DNA from 2 places in the Cetobacterium sp. ZWU0022 genome. Region 1 is predicted to be linked to the other one. Evidence: riboswitches for the same ligand, from Rfam matches in the RefSeq annotation. Region 1 holds a riboswitch; the other holds the start of a gene.

Region 1 (8,195 bases):
TATGCTCTCCAAATTTTTTACTTTTAGAGAACTTTATAAATATCTTTAACTTTGTTAACTCTCTCAGCATTGAATATATTCTTTCTGCTATCTCTTTGTTTTCTAATTTTAACTCTATACTATTCTCATTTATGGCGTGTTTCAATAAGAGTATCGCTCTTATTTCAGCGTACTTTTCATCTTCTGATAGTTCACACCTATGAAGTATCTCATTTTTTACTTTATAAGTATACGACACAATCTTTCCTCCTACTTTGTTTCAGACCAATTCTGTCCTATAGAGCTATTTACCTCTAGTTTTACTTTAGAGAATTTTATACTTTCTCTCATTATTTTCTCTATTTCAGTTTTATACTCTAAGGCTTTATCTTTTTCCACTTCAAATATAAGTTCATCGTGTACTTGAAGTAACATATGAATATCATTTTTATCTTTTAAAAGATTGTATAAATTTATCATAACCTTTTTTAAAACCTCAGCAGCCGTTCCTTGGATAACTGTATTTACAGCCATTCTTTCAGCCTGACTTTTTATAACTCTATTGTTTGAATTGATTCCATCTATTATTCTTTTTCTTTTAAAATATGTTTCAACATATCCATTTTCTTCAGCAGACAATATAATCTCTTTTTCTAAATGCTTCACTGAAGGATATTGCTCAAAATATCTACTGATATAATCAGAAGCTTCTTTCGGAGTTATCTTTAACTCTTGAGATAATCCAAATGCTGTTTTTCCATATATTATACTAAAGTTTACTGTTTTCGCGGCATCTCTTTGCTCTCTCGATACACTCTCTTCATCTGACAATTGGAACAATTTTCTAGCGGTTAAACTGTGTAAATCTAAGTTTTCAGCATAAGCTTTTATCAAGTTTTCATCCTGTGATATCTCCGCTAAAACTCTTAATTCGATTTGAGAGTAATCTATACCTAAAAGTACGCAGCCCTCTTTAGCTACAAAACCAGCTCTTATCTTCATTCCCTCTTCTGTTCTAACAGGTATATTTTGAAGATTCGGATCTGATGATGACAATCTTCCTGTTGCTGTTCCTGTTTGATTAAATGTTGTATGTAATCTATTGTTCTCATCTGCCATCTTAGGAAGTGGATCTACATATGTCGATTTTAACTTACTTAACTTTCTATATTCTAAAATATATTTAGCTATTGGATAACCTTGTTCATCTAATTTTTCTAAAACTTCACTATCTGTTGAGAATCCTGTTTTTGTTTTCTTTACAGGTGGGATATTTAGATTGATAAATAAAACTTCGCCCAATTGTTTTGGAGAGTTAATATTAAACTCACCTTCTGCTTCCTCATATATTTTATTAGTTAAACCTTCTAATTTTTTTTCTAATTCAGAGCTATACTCTGCAAAATATTCTGGACATATTTTTATTCCCTCTATCTCCATAGCTGCTAATACTTTTATTAGAGGCATCTCTGTTTCTTTCAGTACTTCGTATAGATTATTATGTTTTAGTTCTTTTAAAAGCTCTGGATATGCTAATAACATTCCTCGAGTTCTCTTAGCTAAAAATTTCCCATACTCTTCATTTGATATCTCATCTATTTTGGTTTTTCCAAATACATCTGAATATTTCTCAACATCTTCCTCTATAACATTTCTTAACATAACCTCAATCTCTTCTCTAGTTTGAGATGTCAAAAGATGATAGGCTAACATTGTATCAAACTCCATATTTTTTATAGAGTAACCTTTTCTTAAAATATTCTTAAATCCGTAAGATATAAATTGAGTATCTGATTCTAATAGTTTTTTAAACGAGTCAATACTCTCACTATCATCTAGTGGTAAATAGTAATCTCTACTTTTTAAAGAAGCTGCTACTCCTTTATCTCCTAGATAGATTGCTACTTTCTCATTAGAAGATAACTTTTTAAAAATTTCTTCACCTTTTAAAACGAAAAATCCTTTTTCATCCGAAACTGTTGTTTGGGCTGGAGCTGTAAAATTAAATAATCCTAACTGCATTCCGCCACTTACCGGAGTCGAAGCTACAACCTTCTCTTTCTCTGGCTCTATATTCAATGTCATTTGTGGTTCAGTTTTTTCTTCAGATAAGATTTGTGAAGTTTCTGTATTTACTAGATTTTCAAGTCCTAACTTTTTTATCAGAGATTTGAACTCTAACATCTTAAAGAACTCCAGCAATCTTACATTATCTCTTTTATATTCTAACTCTTCATCTTTTAAATCCAAATGTATATATTGGATAGTAGCTAACTCTCTACTTAAAAACGCCATCTCTTTATCTTCAATTAAATTATTTATTAATGATTTTCCAATCCCTGGAAGTTCTGTTAACGAATCTATATTTTCATATATTCCCTCTAAATGACCATATTTTTCTAACATAGGTATAGCTTTTTTTGACCCTATCTTTCTAACACCCGGTATTCCATCACTCGTATCTCCAATTAATCCAAACAGATCAGGTATCATATCTGGTTTTACACCTAGCTGTTCGATTACATCTGCTTCAGTTCTAAGTATTTTTAAACCTCCGCCATCTCCCTTTCCTAAAAGAGCTATATTTACATGGTCGTTTAAAATTTGAGATAAATCCTTATCTCCTGTTATCACATACGACTCAATTCCTTTCGCTGCTAAATCTTTAGCCAAGCTCCCAAGTACATCATCTGCTTCATAGCCATCTATTTTAAATTTTTTTATTCCAAAACAATCTAAAAGTTCCTCTATTCTTGGAATTTGAACTACTAAATCCTCAGGGGCTGCATCTCTTTTTGCTTTATAATCCTTAAACATCTCACTTCTTTTTAGAGTCGCTCTTTTAACGTCAAACGCAGCTCCTATATAATCAGGTTCTAACTGGTTTATTACACTTAATAGTGTATTTATAAATCCATAAACTGCTCCTGTCGGCTCATTTTTAGTTCTAAAATTAAGATTTCCATAAAAAGCTCTGTACATTATTGCACTTACATCTAATAAAACTGCTTTTTTCATCTTTATCCCCTTTCATTCTTTTTACATTTTTCATATTATTATACCATACAGACTACCTTTATAAAAAAAATTATTTTATAAATAAATATTATTTTTTCTATTTTTCTGTTATAATTTGAATGTATAAACTAAAATATAGGAGGTATTTATGAATCTAGTTGTATTAATCGGACGTTTAACTAGAGATCCTGAACTTAAATTTGGACAAAGTGGTAAAGCTTACTCAAGATTTAGCTTAGCTGTTGACAGACCTTTTTCTAAAGGTGAAGCAGATTTCATCAACTGTGTCGCTTTCGGAAAGACAGCTGAACTTATTGGTGAGTACCTAAGAAAAGGAAGAAAAGTTGCTGTTAACGGTAGACTTCAAATGAATAGATATGAAGTAAATGGAGAAAAAAGAACTAGTTACGATGTACTAGTTGAAAGTATGGAGTTTGTTGAAGGAAGAGGAGAGGCTTCTCCATCAAACGACTTCGCACCAACACCATCATACTCAGCACCAAGAGCTGCTGAGGCACCATCAAAAGATGACTTCGGTGGATCATCTTTCGATGAGGACGAATTCCCGTTCTAATAATTAAATAATTTATAAACTACTAGGGGTGCCTTCGGGCTGAGATTTTACCCTTAGAACCTGATCTAGTTAATACTAGCGTAGGGAAGTAGTCTTAACACACATTTATCTTCTATAATTGTGTTCTAAAAGCTATTTTCCTAATTTTTTGGAAAATAGCTTTTTTTATTTTAAAGAATTTTACAGGAGGATTTTATGTTTTCAAAAGAGTTATATTTAAGTGCAAAAGATATTTGGGATAGCTACTACGAGCATCCATTTGTAAAAGAGATTGGAGAAAACTGTTTAGACAAAGAAAAATTTAAGTTTTATATTATTCAGGATTACCTATACCTTTTAGAATATGCAAAACTTTTTGCTCTAGGAGTTATAAAAAGTAAAAATGAAAATGATATGAAAAAGTTTGCAAAACTTACAGATGGAATCTTAAACTCTGAGATGGGAATACATAGAGTTTATATGAAAAAATTAGGCATTACTGAAGAGGATATTTCGAGAGTGAAACCAACTTTAGATAATGTATCTTACACTAGTTATATGCTTTCAGTTTCACATTGTGGAGATATAAAAGAGATTGCTGTTGCTGCTCTTTCATGTATGTGGAGTTATAAAATGATTGGTGATAAATTAAAAGAACTTTATGGAATCGAGCAAGATTTTTATGGGGATTGGATTAAAACATATTCATCATCTACCTATGAAGAACTTACAAATTGGAATATTGAAATTGTTGAAAAATATTGTGCAAATATCTCTGAAGAAGAGAAAGAGCATCTAAAAACTATATTTATCAACTGTAGTATCTACGAGTATAAATTCTGGGATATGTCATATAAGGGGTCTCATTAAAATGGATATTCTTAATGTTAGCAATCTTACTTTTAATTATAATGATGAACTTCCGATTTTAAAAAATCTATCATTTAATGTTAAGAATAACGAACTTATCAGTATAGTTGGTGGCAGTGGTTGTGGAAAATCAACCATCATAAAACTTTTAGCAAATATTGAAACTCCAACTAACGGAGATATATCTATAAATAGTATCTCGTACATGCCTCAGTCGGATACTTTGCTACCTTGGAGAACCATTCTTCAAAATATTCTTCTTCCAATTGAGATTGAAAAGGGTGATCTGATTAAAGAAAAAGAAAACGCTTTAAATCTTTTAAAAAGATTTAATCTTTTATCCTATGCTGACAACTATCCAGATGAACTTTCTGGTGGAATGAAACAGCGTATATCTTTAATAAGAACTCTTATGAACAAAGGAGAGCTTTTACTTTTAGATGAGCCATTTTCTGCTCTTGATGCCATCACTCGTGAAGATTTACAAAAGTGGCTTCTAAATAGTCTAACTACTCTTCAAAAAAGTATGATCTTTATTACTCATGATATTGACGAGGCTATGTTTTTATCTAATCGTATATTAGTTTGTAAGGAAAAACCAATTTCATCATTTGATGAGTTTACAGTTCCTAAAAATATGACATTTGAGGAAAAAGCAAAGTTAAAAAAAGAGATTCTAACATCTGTGAAGGGAGTTGACAATGAAAAAATTTAATCCTGGAACACTGTCTATACTAATATTTTTTATGTGCTGGGAGGTTTTAGGAAAAGCTATAAATAAAGCATATATTCTTCCAACTCCTTTAAATATTCTTATTAAAATATGGACTTTAAAAGAGAGTCTTTTTTTGACTCATCTACCCGCTACTTTAACAATAGCCGTTACTGCATCTATCTTGACTTTAATATTAGGAGTTACTTTGGCTATTGCTATGGATTTTAATAAGATAGTTTATGACTCGATCTATCCTTTGATTGTCACGAGTCAAACTATTCCAATCACAGCTTTAGCACCTATTTTCATCTTATGGTTTGGTTATTCTATTTGGAGTAAAGTTATTGTTTCTGTAATAATCTCATTTTTCCCAATAACCATAACTATATACAACGGATTCCAAAACATCGAAAAAGATGAGATTAATTATTTCAAAAGCTTAAAAGCTACAAAAATACAGATTTTCTTCAAACTGAAACTACCTAGAGCACTTCCAAATTTTTTCTCAGCTTTAAAGATGAGTGTTCCTTTAGTTTTAATAGGATCTGCAATTGGTGAATGGCTTGGAGCTACTTCTGGACTTGGATATTTCAGTAAAAGAATGATGTCTCAACTTGATGGAGCTGGAGTATTTGCTCCTATTGTAATCATCTCTCTTTTAGCAATTATTTTGGTTAGAATGATTACTAGTTTAGAAAATAAAATTTTACATTGGAGGAGAAAATAATGAAAAAACTACTGACTTTATTTATTTTAACAACTCTATTTTTAAGTTGTAACTCAAAAAATTCAGAAAAAACTAAAGATTTGAAAGAAGTTTCTATAATTTTAGATTGGTATCCTAATGCTGTTCACTCTTTTTTATATACTGCAATTGAAAAGGGATATTTTGAAGAGGAAGGAATAAAACTTAATATTATATATCCATCTTCGCCATCTGATTCTCTAACTTTACCAGCTGCAAAAAAAGCTGATATTGGAATATCTTATCTAAATAGTGTCGTTATAGCGAAAACAAACGAAGATGTTCCTATAAAATCTTTTGGAGCTGTTCTTCAAAGATCTGTAAATACAGTTATCTCTTTAAAAGAAAAAAATATAACATCTCCTAAAGATTTTGAAAATAAAATTGCTGGAACAAGCGGTGGTATCTTGTCCGAAACATACCTTAACTCTATGATGAAATTTAAAAACTTAGACCCTAAATCTCTAAAAATAATCGATGTTGGCTTTGAGCTTCTAACTGCAATGATAACAAATAGAGTTGATTTTACAATCGGAAATATGGTTAATCACGAGGTTCCTGTTATAAAAGAGAAGGGAATTGATATAAATTACTTCCTAATAGATAATTTTGGTATTCCTCAAGCTTATGAACTTATCTTAGTTGCAAATGAAGAACTTTTAAATCAAAACAAAGACAGCTATGAAAAAGTTTTAAAGGCTATGAGAAAAGGATTCTACGACGTGCAAAACAACCCCGAAGAAGCTTTAAAACTTTTACTTTCAAAACAAGCTGTAGAACAGTTTCCTCTGAGTGAAACTGTTGAGAAAGAAAGCTTAGAGATTCTGTTGCCAATTATGGAAACTGAAAATGCCAAATTCTTAGATCAAAATGAAAATATTTGGGAAAATAATATAAACTGGTTATATGAAAATGGTATTATTCAAAGAAAATTACCTGCTAAAAATTTTATATATCAATTTTAGTTTTTTTAATATATAATACCCTTTAGAATGAAAATTTGGAGGGATTATTTTGAAACAACTTCGCTCTTTATGGAGAGAAAACAAAAATGAGATTTTATCAATTTTTACAATTGCTTTACCTACTATTGTCGATATGTTCGTACAAACATTACTTGGCTTCTTCGACTTAATCATGGTTGGAAGACTAGGTCCCGAAGCAATCGCTTCAGTAGGACTTGGAACTGCACCTATCTTAACTGTAATACCAATATTCTTTGCTATAAGTGTTGGAACTACAGCTATGGTTAGTAGAGCATACGGAGCTAAAAACTACTCTGAGGCTCGAGATGGCATGAGTCAAAGTTTAATTTTAGGAATTCCTGCCGCTCTTATTGTCACAGTTGCATTTATCATTTTTGGAAAAAACATTTTAGAACTTATCAGTAAAAACCAACCTATTGGTGATGCTTTAAGTTACTTAAAAGTTGTTTCTTTAGGAATTCCATTCCTATGTTTCAATATCATTTTCTCTTATGGGTTTAGATCTATAAGTAAATCAAAGATTCCAATGATTAACAACACTATAAGTATTTTCTCTAATATCCTTCTTAACTACATATTTATTTTTGTATTAAATCTTGGAGTTTTGGGAGCTGGAATTGCAACTACAATATCAAGAGGAGTAGTTACACTTATTTTCTCTTTCCTTATTATATATAAGAGAAACTATTGCATTGCTTTAACTAAAAAAGATTTCAAAATAAAAAAAGAGGTTTGCAAAAGGCTTATAAAAGTTGGGTTGCCATCAGCTGGTGAACAAAGTATATTTAGAATTGGAATGCTTATATTTGAAGCTATGGTTATAAACTTAGGGACACTTCAGTATGCAGCACATAAAATTGCCCTTACAGCTGAATCATTCTCTTTCAATTTAGGATTGGGATTCTCAGTTGCTGGAACTGCTCTTGTTGGTCAACATCTTGGAGCTAAAAAATACCAAGATGCTAAAAAAGCTGGTTATCTAAACATGTTTTTAGCTATGTTTGTTATGACTGCATTTGGATTTATCTTTATGGTATTCCCTAAATTTGTTATATCTATGTTTACAAAAGAACAAAACATTGTTCCTATGGCTAGTTCTGCACTTAGAATAGTTTCAATAGCTCAACCGATACTTGCAGTATCTATGGTCTTAAGCGGTGCTTTAAGAGGTGCTGGTGACACTAAATCTGTTCTTTGGATAACATCTTTAGGAATGTTTCTTATAAGAATCCCTATGACATATCTTTTCCTTTATGTATTTAACTTTGGATTGAATGGTGCTTGGATGGTTATGATTATAGATTTAACTTACAGAGGAATTGCTTGTTT
Region 2 (8,195 bases), on a different contig from region 1:
GATTTTTTTATTTGGGAGGATTATTAACATGAAAAGTTATTTAAAGGGTGCTTTATTAGTAGGAAGTTTATTTATTGTAGGATGTAGTTCTTTAGTTGAAAAGAAAGAATCAGCTAATATAATTATAAAAAATGGAACTATTTTAACGATGAATGAAAAAAGAGATGTTATTGAAAATGGGGTTTTGGTAATAAAAAATAATAAGATAATATCAATAGGAAATGAAGATTTGTTAAAAAAATATAGTGCAAATAAAGTTATAGATGCTGAAGATGGAATTATAATGCCAGGAATGATAAATACTCATACACATGCTTCTATGACTGTGTTTAGGTCATTAGCAGATGATGTTCCAGATAGATTGAATAGATATATATTCCCTTTAGAGAATAAAATGGTAAGCCCAGAGATGGTTTATTTAGGAGCAAGACATGGAGCTACAGAAATGGCTTTAGGTGGAGTAACAACTATGGTTGATATGTATTTATTTGAAGATGATGCAGCAAGAGCTGTTAAAGAAGTTGGATTAAGAGGAGTGATGACTCAAAATATAATTAAATATCCAACGGCCGATGGACAAAAGAAAGGTGAAACATTAGAAAGAGCAGTCGCTTTTGTTGAGAAATATAAAAATGATGAATTAATTACTCCAGGATTTGGACCACATGGACCACATACAGTAACAAAAGAGGAGTTATTAAAAATAAAAGAGTTATCTGAAAAATATAATGTGCCAGTGTCAATGCACGTTGCAGAAACTGATGTAGAGTTTGATAGAATAAAAAAAGACTTTAAAATGACTCCTGTAGAATATTTAGATTCGTTAGGATTATTAAATGAGAGATTCATAGCAGCTCATAATATATTTGTGACTGATAGTGATATCGAATTAATGAAAAAGAGAGATATAGGAATAGCACATAATATGGTTGCTAATATAAAATCTGCAAAAGGAATTTCACCAGCATTAAAAATGCACGATATGGGAATGAGAGTGGGATTAGGAACAGATGGACCTATGAGTGGAAATACACTAGATATAATTGGTCAAATGGGGTATGTAGCAAAGTTACACAAATTAGATACAAAAGATAGATCTGCACTACCACCATTAAAAGCTGTAGAAATGGCCACAATTGGTGGAGCAAGAGCGATTCATAGAGAAAATGAGTTAGGAAGCTTAGAAATTGGAAAATTAGCTGATGTAGTTGTAATAGAAACGAAGTCTGTAAATATGAATCCAATATTTGATCCGTATTCAGCTTTAGTTTATTCAGCTAATGCTAGTAATGTAGATACAGTTATTGTAAATGGAAAAGTAATTGTAGAAGATAAGAGAATAAAAACAGTGGATTTAGAAAAAAATTCAAAGGAATTAAACAATTTTAAAGGAAAAGTTCAAAAAATAGCAGAAACTCTATAAATTTAGTAAAAATTATGTTATAATATATCCCTGCTTAAAAAAGTTATAAAACTATTTTAATATACAGGGAGGAAACTGATTAAAGTATGCTAGAAAAATTTGTCATTTTAATCACATTATTATATTCAACAGTAGGTTTTGGATATGATGATACAAGGATTAGGGAGATTATAATAAGTGAGGTCCTATCTCACGAAGGGGATAAGCTTGTAAGAACTCAAAAGGAACTTTCAAAATATGGAATAAGAAATTTTTTACTATTAGATTATAATAAAAAATTTGAAAAAGATTATGAAATAAAAACTTTAACAGAGGAGCAAGCAAGAGAAATAGCAGAGCACTTACTAATCGATTATAGATTAGATGAAATTAAACATTCGTATTCACAGATGATGATATTTGATATATTCTTCAATGGAGGATACAATGCAGGAGCAGTTATAACTCAAAGAGCATTGAAAAGATATCGACCATCAGAAGCTATTGTAGTAGATGGAGTTTTGGGTAGTAAAACAATAAAAGTTATTAACTCTGTTCAAGATCATGAAAAATTTATTGACCTTATAACTGAGGAAAGAATAGCTTATTATAAAAGTTTAAACAGCTGGGAACAGTACGGAAAAGGCTGGGAGAAAAGAATCGATGCCTATAGAATAAAGTTAAAAGAGATGGCAATGGTTGACAATGGAAATAGAATATAGTATAGTGTGATTAAGAGAATAAAAGTTTACTAGGGGAGCCTTATTGGCTGAGAAGTTTAGACTGACCCTTTGAACCTGATACGGTTAATACCGACGTAGGGAAGTAGCGAAAACAGTATTAGCTGATATATCTTTTAGTTGATAACTATGAATTCGAGCTACCCTTAAGGGTAGCTTTTTTTTATACATAAATAGGAGGTTGGAATGAAAAATATTTTAACAATTGCAGGGTCTGATTCATGTGGAGGTGCAGGGATTCAGGCGGACTTAAAAGCTATGAGTGCTCAAGGAACATATGGGATGAGTGTAATAACAGCTATTACAGCTCAGAATACAAAGGGTGTTTTTGCCGTTCAAGAGATTGATACAGATATTATAAAGAAGCAGATCGAAGTTATTTATGAAGATATAGCTGTAAGTTCAGTAAAAATTGGTATGCTTTCGAGCAGCGATATAATAAATATAGTTCATGAAACATTAAAAGATGTAAAAGCTAAAAATATAGTTATCGATCCAGTTATGATTTCTAAAAGTGGATATTATTTGTTAAAAGAGGATGCCATAGAAGCATTGAAAAGATTTTTAGAGATTGGAACATTGGTAACACCAAACATACCAGAAGCTGAAGTTTTATCAAATATAAAAATTGAAACTGAAGAGGATATGATAAAAGCCGGAAAAATAATAAAATCTATGGGTTCTAAAAATGTTTTAATAAAAGGTGGACATAGAGAAGACAACTGTACAGATATTCTGATAACAGAAGACAATGAAATCGTAAAATTTGAAGGAGTAAGATTTAAAACAAAGAATACACACGGAACAGGGTGTACACTGTCATCTACAATAGCATCTTATATAGGAAAGGGATTAACAGTAGAGGAATCGGTTAGATTAGGAAAAGAGTATATAAGCAAAGCTATAAAAAATTCATTTTCAATAGGAGAGGGAGTGGGACCCGTGGGTCATTTTATAGATTTATATAAAAAGGCAGGTGTAGATTTTGAATAAGCAGGGATTAAAAGAGGAGAAAATAATTGAAGTTATTAGGGGATTGGAAAAAATAAAAAATAAAACTCCTTTAGTTTATCATTTAACAAACACAGTGACAATAAATGACTGTGCAAATATTACTTTAGGAATAGGAGCGTCTCCACTGATGTCGTTTTGTATAGATGAGATTGAAGAGATAATAGGGTTTTCTTCAAGTGTTGTTTTAAATATCGGAACAATGGATAAAAGTATGAGAGATATGGCCATTGAAGTTGGAAGAATAGCAAATAGACTTAAAAAACCTATAGTTTTAGACCCAGTGGGAGTAGGAGCGACAAAGGCAAGAAGAGAATTGGTAGAAAATCTATTAAAAGAGGTAGAATTTACAGTTATAAAGGGAAATATGGCTGAGATAAAATGTCTTTTGGGAATGGATGTTAGAAGTAGAGGGGTAGATTCTTTAGAAAATGAAGAAAGTGGAGAAAAAATCGTTGTGTTAGCTGCAAAAAAATTATCAACAACTATAGCGATAACTGGAAAGATTGATTATATATCAAATGGAGAAAATGTAGTTAAGGTTATGAATGGAAGTAGTTCTATGGGATTAGTTACGGGTACTGGATGTATGATTTCATCACTGATAGGATCCTTTTTAGGTGCAGATAACAACTCTTTTATAAGTGCTTTAGGTGGAGTATTGTGTATGGGAATTGCTGGTGAACTTGCATCTAAAAATTATAGAGGGACAGGTGAATTGAAAGTTTCGATAATAAATAATATTTCAAATATGAATCAAGATATGTTAGAGATAGAAAGTAAAATAGCTACCAATTAAATTTGGTAGCTTTTTATATTTAAATCTATTTTTTATTTTGAGTAAATAAAGAGTAACCATTAAAAAATTGTACTGAGCAGAAGATCATAAGTAAAAATGAAGATAAAAATCTTGAAACAAAAAGAGCTGTCATAATAGCAATTTGATATTTGATAGCTACAATAGGAAGTGAACCTCCTAATATTTGACCAGTCATCATCCCAGGAAGAGAGACTAATCCAACATTTCCCATATTTGCAACAGATGGTCTAAATGCAAGTGAAACAGCACTAGAAATAAAAGGTTTAAGTGCTTCAAATTTCGTAGCTCCAAAAGATAAAGATAAAAGGTAACTCTCTTCATTTATTTTCATGCTTTTAAGAAAATCATTAATTGTTACAATCATCCCATTCACAGTATTTCCTAAAATCATTCCAGAGAGAGGAATAAGATACATAGCGTTAAACTTATCTTCCAATTTTAAAAGAAATATAGAAAAAAGAGAAAGATTTAAAATTAACGGTGTAATTATTGCAATAGCAGTACTGAAGAAAAATTTTAAACTGTGTATCTTTACATCCCTGATAACTGTTATTGTAGCAGCACTGCTCATAAATATAAGATAGGCAATATTAATTAAGGGGTTGTTTAAAACTAAAATATAGTGTAGATATGCTCCTACAAGCATAAGTTGTATAAACATTCTAGATAGTGATTTTATAACCTTAGAGATTTGATTGATCTCTAAGTAGTTCATAATGAAAAAAATAGGAATTAAAAAAAATCCAAAATATAGTAAATTAGGTAAAAAAATATCTTGTGCCATTACAATGTAACCCTCCTGAATTTTTCTAATGATGTAGTGTGGTCGTGTGAAACTAAAATAACTGTTTTATCACTATTTAAAATATATTCAGTTACCTTCTCTTTCATTTCTTGATCTAGAGATGAGGTTATTTCATCTAAAATCCAAACTTCTCTATCAAGTAAAATTGTTATTATAAAAGCCAATCGCTGTTTTTCTCCACCTGAAAGCTCGTTTATATGTTTGCTTAAAATATTTTTTTCAAGATGGAAGAGATTGAAAAAGTAAAAAAGTTTATCATAATCTAATTTTTTTTTAGCATTTAATTTGTAATTAAAAATATTATTTATTATTTTTTCGACATTATCATTTAGAAAAGGTGTAGATTGAGGCATATATCCTAAATATTTTCTTATATTATCAATAGTTTTTTCAGTCAATTCGATATCGTTAAAAAAAACTTCACCTGAATTAGGAGAGTTAAAACCAAGTAATATTTTTAATAGGGTACTCTTTCCTTTTCCAGATTTTCCAGATATTAAAACTTTTTCTCCTTTGTTGATGTTTAGACTAAATTCATCTAAAATAATTTTTTCGTTGAATTTTAAACTGATATTTTTAAATTTAATCATAATTCCTCCTGAATTAAAAACTTCATAAGGATTTTAGCATATAAAGGTAGGAAAGAACAATAAAATTTTGTATGTAAATATAGGGAGAGTTAAATAAAAAGGAGGTTTCTTATGGATAAGACAAATATAAAATTACAACAATTAGATAAATTTGAGAGAAAGTTAATGAAGCATGGAAAAGTTTTAACTTTGAAGCCTAAAGAGGATTTTCTAGATGATTTTTTTAGAGAAAAAGGACATAATATAGAGCATTTAAAAGCAGAAAATACTCGACTTCATTTTGGAGATGAAAATTATGAAGGAATAGTAAAAGAAAGTGTGATAAAACTTATGAATAGTTTAAAGCAAACAGAAAGATTTATAGGGATTTGGGCATTGGATACGCTTTTGAATTTAGACAGATTGGATATCTATTATGTTTTGAATAGATTGTATTCAGTTTTAGTTGAAAAAGGATTGCTATATCTATCTTTTAGAACAGGAAATGAGGATTGTTTTGAAAATGGAAAATGGTATACTTGTTTTACAGAGAATGAGTTAATTGATTTAATTGGATTCACAGATTTTAGTATAGTTGAAATGGAGAATTCTGAGAATCACATAAACTTAATATTAAAAAAGTGAGGCTTAAACGGTTTGCCTCACTTTTTTAACTTAACGTTTATGTTTTATCGTTAGCACCGATAGTTTGTTTTCTAAATCTTTTGTTAGAAGAGATTTGTTCATTCTCCAAATCCAATTACCTCCTAGTGTAGAAGGAGTATTCATTCGAGCTTCATCATCTAAATCTAAGAAATCTTGTAGTGGTGCTATAGTAAGATTTGAATTTGAGCTCCAAAGTGCTTCTATAAATTTCCAACTTATAGAGCTGTTGTTTTCTACTTTAGAAGTTAGAAATTTTGAAAGGTATTCATCACAAAAATTTTTATCTTTTTCATTTGTATTTTTATACCATCCGGTAACTGTTTGGTTATCATGAGTTCCAGTATAAGCCACACTTTTTTTAGGATATTTATGAGGAAGATAATCACTTTCCTCTCTTGAATCAAAAGCGAATTGTAGTATTTTCATTCCTGGGTAACCTGAATCCTTTAAAAGTTTATAAACTTTAGGAGTTAAAAAACCTAAATCTTCTGCAATTATATCTAAATCTCCTAAAGATTTTTTTATAGCATAGAAAAGCTTCATACCAGGTCCCTTTTCCCACTTACCAAATTGAGCAGTTTTAGCCTTTGCTGGAATAGCCCAATAAGATTCAAAGCCTCTAAAGTGATCTATTCTAACTTTATCATAAAGTTTAAAACAGCTTTTAACTCTTTTAATCCACCAATTGAAATTAGTTTCTTCTATATATTTCCAATTATAAAGAACATTTCCCCAAAGTTGACCATATTTACTAAAAGCATCTGGAGGACATCCTGCAACTTTTTTAGGCTGTAGTTTTTTATCAAACTCAAACATCTTAGGATTTTCCCAAGTGTCAGCACTATCTGTAGCAACAAAGATAGGAATATCTCCAATTATTTTTATCTTGTTATTATTCGCATATTTTTTTAAATCATCCCATTGTTTATAGAAGAAAAATTGTAGAAATATTTGAAAATCAATTTCATCTTTAAATTTTTCTTTGGCATTTTTTAAAGTTTTTTTATATCTGAAACGATATTCTCGCGGCCATTCTAACCATGATTTTCCATTGAAATTATTTTTTATAGCCATAAAAAGAGAGTAGTTATCTAACCACCAAGAGTTTTTATTTTTAAAACTTTTTAGCAAAGTAAAAGAGGTATGACTTTTAAAGTTTTCAAAAGCTAATCTCAAAACTGAATATCTTTCTATGTATAATTTGTCATACTGAATTTCAGAAATAGAATTTAATTCTTTTAAAGTTTTTAAATCTTCGTTTTTTAAAATATTCATCTCAACGAATGAGTCTAAATCAATAAAATATGGATTTCCAGCGAAAGCTGAAAAAGATTGATAGGGAGAGTCTCCATATCCTGTTACTCCCATTGGAAGAATCTGCCAATATTTTTGATTGCTATTTTTTAAAAAGTCAACAAACTCATAGGCACACTTTCCAAAATCACCTATTCCATATTTTCCAGGTAGCGATGTTATATGTAAAAGGATACCACTAGATCTTTCATTCATAAAAATACCTCACTTTTAGATTTAATAGCTCCGGGTATCTACGGGGAAAATACCCAGAGCAATAAAGAATTTAATTAAGTGTTAGAACCAAACTTCAGCTTGAACTCCAACTCTGATGTTGTCATCATTATATTTTTCTTTGTTATTTGCTGTATCTTGAGTTTCACCACCTACATATGTAACAAATGCTCTAATTTCAGGTCTAGCCCAGAATTGATTAGAATCAAGTTTTAGTGTAGGGGCAAAAGTTAATTTGTAGAATGTTCCGTTAGAATCTGTATCATCAGAGAAGTTAGATTCAGTATATCCTATTCCACCTTCAAATTGAAGTTCAAAGTTATTATTTATTTTGTAAACAGGTCTAACTACAAAAGCAGTTTCAAAACCATTCTTTTTATATAAATCAAGATCTCTATCTTCAGGTTTATTATCATATTGACCATATAAAGTTGTGAATAAATCCCATTTCTCGTTTAAATTAGTAAGTCCCCAAGTTCCAAGTCTATATGAAGTAGCTTTTTTATAGTTTCCAGTAGCATTTCCAAGAGAACCAAGTCCCCAAGTAGCTCCAATTCCAGAACCAATTTGACCATAGAATTTAGAGAAACCATTTAAACCATAGTAACTATTTAAGTTATATTGTGCAAATCCTTGGAATCCATTTTTAGCTAAA

What was found. Region 1 has a riboswitch for thiamine pyrophosphate ahead of tenA (thiaminase II). Riboswitches for the same ligand answer to the same signal wherever they lie in the genome.
Region 2: another riboswitch for thiamine pyrophosphate. It lies ahead of thiD (bifunctional hydroxymethylpyrimidine kinase/phosphomethylpyrimidine kinase); the one in region 1 lies ahead of tenA (thiaminase II).

What each region holds. Positions count from the first base shown of each region.
Region 1 is NZ_JRJZ01000089.1:7,383-15,577, forward strand. It holds gene whiA (DNA-binding protein WhiA) at 1-238, opposite strand, end outside; gene polA (DNA polymerase I) at 250-2,997, opposite strand; gene L988_RS07710 (single-stranded DNA-binding protein) at 3,146-3,571, shown strand; TPP riboswitch at 3,586-3,675, shown strand; gene tenA (thiaminase II) at 3,767-4,420, shown strand; gene L988_RS07720 (ATP-binding cassette domain-containing protein) at 4,422-5,135, shown strand; gene L988_RS07725 (ABC transporter permease) at 5,122-5,862, shown strand; gene L988_RS07730 (ABC transporter substrate-binding protein) at 5,862-6,845, shown strand; gene L988_RS07735 (MATE family efflux transporter) at 6,895-8,195, shown strand, end outside.
Region 2 is NZ_JRJZ01000117.1:80,244-88,438, reverse strand. It holds gene L988_RS09470 (amidohydrolase) at 29-1,423, shown strand; gene L988_RS09465 (hypothetical protein) at 1,510-2,124, shown strand; TPP riboswitch at 2,146-2,243, shown strand; gene thiD (bifunctional hydroxymethylpyrimidine kinase/phosphomethylpyrimidine kinase) at 2,329-3,135, shown strand; gene thiM (hydroxyethylthiazole kinase) at 3,128-3,952, shown strand; gene L988_RS09450 (ABC transporter permease) at 3,978-4,757, opposite strand; gene L988_RS09445 (ATP-binding cassette domain-containing protein) at 4,757-5,368, opposite strand; gene L988_RS09440 (hypothetical protein) at 5,480-5,992, shown strand; gene malQ (4-alpha-glucanotransferase) at 6,023-7,522, opposite strand; gene L988_RS09430 (carbohydrate porin) at 7,604-8,195, opposite strand, start outside.